DNA from 4 places in the Rhodomicrobium vannielii ATCC 17100 genome. Region 3 is predicted to be linked to each of the others. Evidence: predicted binding sites of a transcription regulator. Region 3 holds the regulator's gene; each other region holds the start of a gene.
What was found. Region 3 encodes LexA, which represses DNA repair genes until DNA is damaged. Its sites were predicted from a motif close to TGTTCNNNNTGTGTTCNG; they were not measured.
Positions count from the first base shown of each region.

Region 1: RVAN_RS08385 (adenosylcobalamin-dependent ribonucleoside-diphosphate reductase) is a predicted target of LexA. The motif match lies at 1,013-1,030, and genes of this name have one in related genera.
Region 2: RVAN_RS20510 (ImuA family protein) is a predicted target of LexA. The motif match lies at 736-753, and genes of this name have one in related genera.
Region 4: recA (recombinase RecA) is a predicted target of LexA. The motif match lies at 1,251-1,268, and genes of this name have one in related genera.

Region 1 covers NC_014664.1:1,816,836-1,819,036, reverse strand. Annotated here, with positions in the region: gene RVAN_RS08385 (adenosylcobalamin-dependent ribonucleoside-diphosphate reductase) at 1-969, opposite strand, end outside; gene RVAN_RS08380 (Hsp20/alpha crystallin family protein) at 1,144-1,650, opposite strand; gene RVAN_RS08375 (alpha/beta fold hydrolase) at 1,762-2,201, shown strand, end outside.
Region 2 covers NC_014664.1:2,641,809-2,644,009, reverse strand. Annotated here, with positions in the region: gene ggt (gamma-glutamyltransferase) at 1-625, shown strand, start outside; gene RVAN_RS20510 (ImuA family protein) at 763-1,683, shown strand; gene RVAN_RS20615 (Y-family DNA polymerase) at 1,592-2,201, shown strand, end outside.
Region 3 covers NC_014664.1:1,536,439-1,538,639, reverse strand. Annotated here, with positions in the region: gene RVAN_RS07010 (DHA2 family efflux MFS transporter permease subunit) at 1-725, shown strand, start outside; gene lexA (transcriptional repressor LexA) at 930-1,646, shown strand; gene RVAN_RS07000 (PHA/PHB synthase family protein) at 1,876-2,201, shown strand, end outside.
Region 4 covers NC_014664.1:3,288,269-3,290,469, forward strand. Annotated here, with positions in the region: gene recA (recombinase RecA) at 1-1,076, opposite strand, end outside; gene RVAN_RS15195 (response regulator) at 1,381-2,201, opposite strand, start outside.

The DNA.
Region 1 (2,201 bases), 280 kb from region 3:
GTAGCGCGACACGTCGATGATGTTGTCGAGAAGCCGCACGGCGACGGGCACAAGCCTTTCAAGGCGCGCCTCGTCAAGCCGGGCCTCGGGTTCAAAGGGCTTTTCGATCAGCGCGGCGAGGTTGATTGACCCGAGAAGACAGGCGCCGTAAGGCGGCAAGGGCTGCTCGCCGCAAGGGTTTGTTGCCGAGATCGTCTCGCACCACGCAAGATTGTTGGCGGCGTTGACGCGGTCGATGAAGATGACGCCCGGCTCCGCATAGTCGTAAGCGCTGCGCATGATCTTCAGCCACAGGCCGCGTGCGCTAACCTCGCGGAAAACGGTGCCTTCGAACGTGAGCGGCCAGCGCGCATCCGCCTTCACCGCCTCCATGAAAGCGTCTGTCACGAGCACCGAAAGATTGAAGTTTCGGAGCCGCGCAGGGTCCGCCTTCGCCTCGATGAAGGCTTCGATGTCGGGATGATCGCAGCGGAGCGTGCCCATCATGGCGCCGCGGCGCGATCCGGCGGACATGATCGTTCGGCACATCGCATCCCACACGTCCATGAAGCTGACCGGGCCGGACGCATCCGCGCCCACCCCCTTCACGGGCGCGCCCTTTGGCCGCAGCGTGGAGAAATCGTGGCCGATACCGCCGCCCTGCTGGAGCGTCAGCGCAGCCTCCCGGACATGCGCGAAGATCGAGCCCATATCGTCGCCGATCTCGCCCATGACGAAGCAATTGAACAAGGTGACGTCGCGGCCCGTGCCAGCTCCCGCGAGGATGCGTCCCGCCGGTATGAAGGCGAAATCCGCCATCGCATCCAGAAAGCGCTTCTCCCAATCTTTCTGGCTGGCTTCTTGTTCTGCCAATGCGGCCGCCCTTGCCACGCGGGCGAAAGTTTCCTCCACTGATTGCTCAGGTTCGCCATGGGCGGGCGTGTAACGATACTTGGCTTCCCATATCTGCCGGGAAATCGGGATCAGCATCGAAGCGTCCAAACCTTTTGATATACGCGTTACGATCCCCAAATGTTCCCCTTTTGTCCTGGAGTGTCAAGTCTGCCATGTGGATAAGTTGTTAACGAAACGTGAACGAAGGCACCAAACCGTGAAAAGGCGGCGCGGTGATTTATCGCGCCGCCTTTGTTGGTCACGCGCGGACTAAGTGGAGATTTGACCGCTTTTGATTTCGATCTTCTTCTGCGGCTTTATGTGATCGTCCTTCTTCGCCAGAGTAACCGTAAGCACACCGTTGTCGAAGGTCGCCTCGACCTTGTCCTCATCGATGGTGTCGGGTAGCGGGATCGTGCGCGTGAACGAGCCGAAGTTGCGCTCCTTCACGTAATAGTTTTCATGCTCCTCCGACTTCTCGCTTTTCTTCTCTCCGCTGATGCGAAGCTGCCCGTTGTGCACCGTCAGTTGCAGATCCTTCTCATCGATGCCGGGCAGTTCCGCTTTCACCACGAGTTCCTTGTCGGTCTCTTTCACGTCGAGAGACGGCGTCAGGCCGTGGCCTGCCGGAACGCCCTGCCGAAAACCGGCGAGTTGCGGAACTCCCGAGAGAAAGTTTTCGAAAAGCCTGTCCATTTCCGTTCGGAACGATTGAAACGGGTCTCCGTAGCGCGGGGGCGGGGCGCCACGACCTTTGCTCGAACCTTCGTCAGCCATCGTTCTCTCCTTGTCTGATGTGCTAACATTCCGAGATGGCCGCCTCATTCTTGAGGCGGTTCTTTTCTATATTTAAATCCGCATGCGATGTTTCAACCGGAGGGGCGCATCATGGCGTTTGCAACCAGCACCCGGCATAGCAACGCCGCCGTTTTCGCGGGGGAGCCGCGAACGCTGGCGCTTTCCGGCGGCCGCAAGCTCGCATGGTCTGAATATGGCGACGACGCGGGGCTGCCCGTCTTCGTCTTTCACGGGACGCCCGGATCGCGCCTCATGTATCGGCTGGCTGACGCGCCCGCGCGTAGGCTCGGCCTGCGCCTCATTTCACCCGACCGGCCTGGCTTCGGGGCATCGGACTTCCAGCCGGGGAGGAAGCTCGTCGACTGGCCGGGGGACGTGGCGGCGCTCGCGGATCGCCTAGGCATCGGGCGGTTCGCGGTGGCGGGCGTCTCGGGCGGTGGGCCTTATGCCGCTGCGTGCGCCGCACTTCTACCCGACCGCGTGATGGCCGCCGCGCTCGTCAGCCCTGTCGGTCCGATGTGCCCGCCCGA
Region 2 (2,201 bases), 1.1 Mb from region 3:
AGCGGGCAAGCCGCCCGCGCCCGAGGGCGAGCAGACGACGCATTTTTCGGTGATGGACAAGGCGGGCAACGCGGTCGCGAACACCTACACGCTGAACCTCGCCTTCGGCAGTGGCTATTCGGTCGACGGTGCGGGCTTCCTTCTCAACAACGAAATGGACGATTTCTCCGCGAAGGCGGGTGCGCCGAACGCCTTCGGCCTTACCGGCGACGAGGCGAACGCGATCGAGCCCAAAAAGCGCCCGCTGTCCTCGATGGCGCCGACCATCGTCATGAAGGACGGCGCGCCGTATCTCATCACAGGCAGCCCCGGCGGCAGCACCATCATCACGGTGGTTCTGCAGGAAATCCTGAACGTGCTGACCTTCGACATGAACGTGGCCGAAGCCACCGCCGCGCCGCGCATCCATCACCAGTGGATGCCGGATAACGTCATCACCGAACGCGGCGTTTCGGATGATACGTTGCGGCTTCTCGAAGCGCGCGGCTTTATCCTGCCGAAGAATGCCGACGGCACGTTCCAGCACCGCGTGCTCGGCCGCGCCAACTCGATCATGAAGAAAGGCCCGCTGTTTCTCGGCGCGGCCGACCTGCGCGACGGCGACTCGGCGGCCATCGGATATTAAAGCGCGCGTTTTCTTGCGAGCGACGGCACGCGCGCCGTCGCGACGCCGTTTGCGGCTTGCTCTCATGCGAGAACAAACTGATTGACGGGCGCGAATTTATGGTCCAAAACAAGAACAAAGCAGGATCACAATGTGTCATGAGCGTCAGCCCTCCGCCAGATCATCGCGCCGAAAAGGCCACGCGACCGCAAGCCGCGATGCGAGCGAACACAGCTTCAAACCGGCGTGCCGGGTCTGCGGCTTCCGGTGCTCTGGACGCGCTCAGGATGCAGGTCCGCGCCATCGAAGGCCACTATCTCGATGACGACCGGACGCCCCCAGTGCTGCGCTTCGCGGATGCGCGGCTGAATGCGCCACTGCCCGGCGGCGGCCTCTCGCTCGGCGCGCTGCATGAGTTCACCGCGAACGCGCTCGAAGCCGAACTTGCGCCATCGGTGACAGGTTTTGCGGCGACCGTGCTGGCCGCTCATTTGCGCGCGCGAGGCGGCATCGCGCTGTGGGCCGCAAGCCAGACCGACTTTTACGCGCCCGGCCTTCGCCGCTTCGGCCTCGACCCGGCCCGCGTCGTCTTCGTGGACTGCCGAAAGGATGCCGAGGTGCTGGCCGTCATGGAAGAGGCGCTGCATTCGCGTGCCGTTGCCGCCGTGCTCGGCGAGGCGGGCGCACTCACGCTGAAAACCGGGCGCAGGCTTGACGCCGCGGCGCGGGCTTCAAGCGCGCTCGCTCTCCTTATCCGCCGCCATGTGGTGAAGCCCAAGGGCGTAACTGGCGAGCCGAGCGGGGCCGCCTCCACCCGCTGGCGCGTCGCCGCCGTCCCTTCGTCCGATGTCTTCGGTAGTCTCGGCCCGCCGCGCTGGCGCCTCGACCTCGACTATTGCCGCAATGGAAGAACCGCATCCTTTATCGTGGAGGCACTCGATGGCGCAGACGGGGACAGCTTTGACGCGAGCGACTGGCAAGCGGGCCATGTACGTGTGGTTGCCGAACTTCGCGATGACGCTCGCGCGGCTGAAGCGTCCGAGGCTCGCGAAGCGCCGCGAACCGCTAGCCCTGCTTGAGAAGCACGGCACCGTTCGCCGCATCGCCGCGCTGGACGGACCGGCCATCGAGGCGGGGCTTTACCTGCACCAGCCGCTGGCCGATGCGCTCGCCGTGTGCCCGAAACTCGTCACCGCCGACGCGGACCCTGCCGCCGAGGCCGACGCGCGCGCCGCCCTCGCGCTGTGGGCGCAGCGCTATACGCCCGCGACCGCGCCTGCGCCGTCCGGCCTGTGGCTCGACATCACCGGCTGCGCGCATCTTGTCGGGGATGAAGATGAACTCGCGGACGACCTGCTCGGCCGCCTCGAAGCGCGCGGCATCCCGGCCCGCGCCGCCATCGCGCCCACCTTCGGCGCGGCCTTCGCGCTCGCCCATCACGCCGAACGCTATGTGATCGCGGGCGACTTCGCCGCCGCCCGAGATGCGCCGCCCCCCCTGTCGCGGCAGGCAACCCTGTTCGAGAGCGACGAGGATCGGCGCGTGGAAGCGGGTCTCGCCGCCCTGCTCGCGCCGCTTCCCGTCGAACGGCTGCGCA
Region 3 (2,201 bases):
TCGCCCTCATCCTCGCCTACGGATATCATTCGCTGCGGACACGTTGGCCGCTGCTTGAGCTTGGCCTGTTCCGCATCCGCACGTTCCGCATCTCCGTCAGCGGCAGCTTCTTCACCCGCCTCGGCGTTGGCGGCGTGCCCTTCCTTCTGCCGCTCCTCTACCAGATCCCGCTGGGCTTCACGCCGATGCAGTCGGGACTGCTCATCATGCCCCAGGCTATCGGCGGCATTCTTGCGAAGCTTGCGCTGTCCCGCATTCTCGACCGCCTCGGCTATCGCAACATGCTCACGTCGAACACGATCATTCTCGGGGCGCTCCTGATGCTGTTCGCAACCGTGGGGCCATACACCCCCGTCTGGCTCATCGTGTTGCAGGCCTCCCTCTACGGCGCGTTCAGCTCGTTGCAGTATACGACGATGAACAGCATGGCCTATGCCGATATGGACCAGCACAAGACAAGCAGCGCGGGCTCGATTGCAAGCACCGCTCAGGAACTTTCCATCAGTTTCGGCATCGCGGCGGCGGGGCTTATCACGGCGTTCTTCATTCCAGAACATGCGCCTTCGCGTGAAAAGGCAATGATGGGCTTCGGTCTTCACGAAGCCTTCATCGTCCTCGGGATCATGACGATTCTATCGACCTTCATCTTCGCCGGATTGAAAAGAGAAGACGGAGAACGCGTCGTCCATCGCAGTCAGGTTCGCATGAATCGTGGCTATCGCTGATCTTCCGCTTCGCGCAAAGACATCATTCTTTCCCGAAATTCGTGCCATGAAAGGCGAATTAGCCATTGGGAAATCTCGGGAGGCTACAGATTCCCATCTGTGCAGGGCGGGTTGCAAAAGTGCCCTTTTCCCTTGCGGAACTTAATGAGAACGCTTATTGGTGTTCTTGGTTTGTACAAGTCCTTCGCCACAACCGGGCCGCCCATGCTGACACCGAAGCAAAAGCAACTCCTTCTCTATATCAACGAGCGCATTGAAGCGACCGGCGTTCCTCCGTCGTTCGACGAAATGAAGGAGGCGCTGCACCTCAAATCCAAGTCTGGTATTCATCGCCTCATCATGGCGCTGGAAGAGCGCGGCTTCATCCGACGGCTTCCGCACCGCGCTCGCGCGCTTGAGGTGATGAAGATGCCGGAGCGCCGCGTCGGGTTTGAAGCCGACCGAAGGCGAGGCTTCATGCCAACCGTGATCGAGGGGGCGCGCCGCTCGTCTTTCGAAGAAGCACCGCAGGCTCCTTTCATCCGCGACCGTGACGATGGCGGCATTTCGGTTCCCGTCATGGGCCGCATCGCGGCGGGCGTGCCCCGCTCGGCCATCGAGGACCACAGCCACGTTCTCGTCATGCCGCCCGAATACCTTTCGACGGGCGATCATTTCGCGCTTGAAGTACGCGGCGATTCGATGATTGAGGCCGGCATTCAAGAGGGCGATACCGTCGTTCTGAAAAAGACGGCGGCTGCCGAGAGCGGGGATATCGTGGTCGCGCTCATCGACGACGAGGAGGCCACGCTGAAGCGGCTTCGCAAGCGTGGACAATCGATTGCTCTCGAACCCGCCAACCCGGCTTACGAGACACGGATTTTCGGTCCAGACCGCGTGAAAATCCAAGGCAAGCTGGTCGCGCTCCTGCGACGATTTTAAGTCGCCATCGCGTCGAGTCATGGCTGATATGACGACAACGCGGAAGCGGGACATGCGCGCACGAAGCGCTATAGTGCGTACTTAGTCGGAGGACTATTGCAGCGGGCTAAGAAATGCCTTTAGCCCCTCACCAAACGACGCCAGAATGTTATATTATTGGTCCATGCTCGATTCAACGGGCGCAAAAGGACGCAAGAATAACTTTGCGGTTTGGGAGAGCTACGCACGGATGTCAGACAAGCGTCAAAAAGGCGACAAGCGAGAAGCCGCAAGCGGCCCGGCGCCATCCAGACCTTTGCCGGGCCTTCAGTCTCCGGAGCAATTCGCGACGAACCTTCTTCGCGCCTTCGAGGCAAGCGGGCAGGCCGTCGCGAAAATCTACGAGGACAAGGACAAGCGCTCTGGAGCTTTCACGGTTGCGGGCGGAATGGCGGACATCGGCAAGATTTTCGCGCCGATCGCGCAATATTGGATGAACGATCCGCAGAAGCTTGCCGCAGCCCAGGCGAAGCTTAACGAGGATCTCATCGATCTTTGGGGGCGAACCTATCAGCG
Region 4 (2,201 bases), 1.8 Mb from region 3:
TCGCCGCTATCGTCGTCGCCATCCGTGCCGTCGAGGATTTTTGTCGCGATCAGTCCGGCATTGGCCCGGATTTCCCGTTCTATTGCTTCAGCCACCAGAGGGTTGCCGCGCAAAAAGGCCTTTGCATTTTCTCGACCCTGTCCAATTCGCTGGCTGTCATGCGAATACCAGGAGCCTGACTTCTCCACGATGTTCGCCTTCACCCCGAGGTCGACCAGTTCCCCTGTCTTCGAGATGCCTTCGCCATACATGATGTCGAACTCGACCTGCTTGAATGGAGGGGCCACCTTGTTCTTCACAACCTTGACGCGAGTTTGATTGCCGACAACCTCGTCCCGCTCCTTGATCTGTCCGATGCGCCGGATGTCGAGGCGCACGGATGAGTAGAATTTGAGTGCGTTGCCGCCCGTGGTGGTTTCTGGATTGCCAAACATCACGCCGATCTTCATGCGAATCTGATTGATGAAGATAACAAGGCAATTCGATTTCGAGATCGATCCAGTTAACTTTCGAAGCGCCTGGCTCATGAGGCGAGCTTGCATGCCCGGCAGTACATCGCCCATTTCGCCTTCAATTTCGGCCTTTGGTGTCAATGCGGCAACCGAATCCACCACGATCACGTCGATCGCGCCGGAGCGCACCAGCGTATCGGTGATTTCGAGCGCCTGTTCGCCCGCGTCGGGCTGCGAGATGATCAACTCTTCAAGATTGACGCCCAGCTTTCGCGCATAGCCGGGATCGAGCGCGTGCTCGGCGTCCACAAACCCGCAGGAGCCGCCTTTTTTTTGGGCTTCAGCAATGACGTGCAGCGCGAGCGTCGTTTTGCCAGACGATTCAGGTCCGAAAATCTCGACGACACGGCCACGCGGTAACCCGCCTATCCCGAGCGCGATATCAAGGCCCAGCGATCCAGTGGAAATCGCTTCGACCTCGACGAGCTTGTCGTTCTTGCCCAGCCGCATGACGGATCCCTTACCGAAATTCCGCTCAATCTGACTCAAGGCGGCTTCGAGGGCTTTCTGCTTGTCCATGCTGTCCCAATTCCCTTCGATCACGCGGAACGGCGTCTCGCTCATGAATCGTTATCCTTGTTTATTTCATAGCGGCCATGGACTTGCAAACGACACCGAATGTACTTCATTTGTTCTTGTGTGCAAGTGTTTTAATGCAACCTTCGGTCAATTGTCCAGTCCGTTGCAATTGCGTCACCCCGAAGCCGATAACTGTGGAAAAGGCAAGAGGCGAGCTTGAGTTCATCATTTGTTCCGCGATAAAGTTGAACTCAACCTGAGATAGAAGTCTGGCAATCTCAGTATGAGTTCGTGCATGAACGAGAGCAGCGCACCTTTCGGAATCTGGCGAGGAGTGCAAGCGCGTCGACTAGGCAGCGGCGGCCTTGACGGTTTCGGCGAGCTTCTTGAGCGTGAAGGGCTTCGGAAGAAAAACAAAATTTTCGTCGGCACTCAGGTTCTTGCGAAAAGCTTCCTCCGCATATCCAGACATAAATATAATGCGAATGTCTGGGTTTCTCTGCCGCAGGTGGCGCAAAAGGGTAGGGCCATCCATCTCGGGCATCACGACGTCACTCACCACGAGGTCAACCTGGCCTTCGTGCCGATCCATGATTTCGAGCGCCTCGACGCCGCTCGCGGCTTCGAGCACGGTGTAGCCGCGCGTGGCAAGCGCGCGCGATGCGAAAGAGCGCACGGCGTCTTCGTCCTCAACCAGCAGGACGGTTGCCTTGCCGGTGAGATCGATGGTCTGCTCCGGCGCCTCACCGCGAGTTTCGAGGGCTTTCAGGTCGAGCTCGGTTTCGACATACCGTGGCAGGAAAATTCGAAAGGACGACCCTTTTCCCATCTCGCTGTCGACGAGAATAGTGCCGCCCGTCTGCTTTACGATGCCGTAGACGGTGGACAGCCCAAGTCCCGTTCCCTTGCCGACCTCTTTCGTCGAGAAAAAGGGATCGAAAATCTTCTCCAGATGCTCGGGCTTGATGCCGGTCCCAGAGTCTCGCACCTCCACGGTGACATACTCGCCTCGCTCGACGCCACGCTCCTTGAGAAGAAGGGACTCGCGCTCGCTAACATTAGCTGTGGAGATTGTGATGTCGCCCCCTTCCGGCATCGCATCCCGCGCGTTGACCGCGAGGTTCATGATGACCTGGAAAATCTGGCCTTCATCGGCCTTCACGAACCAAA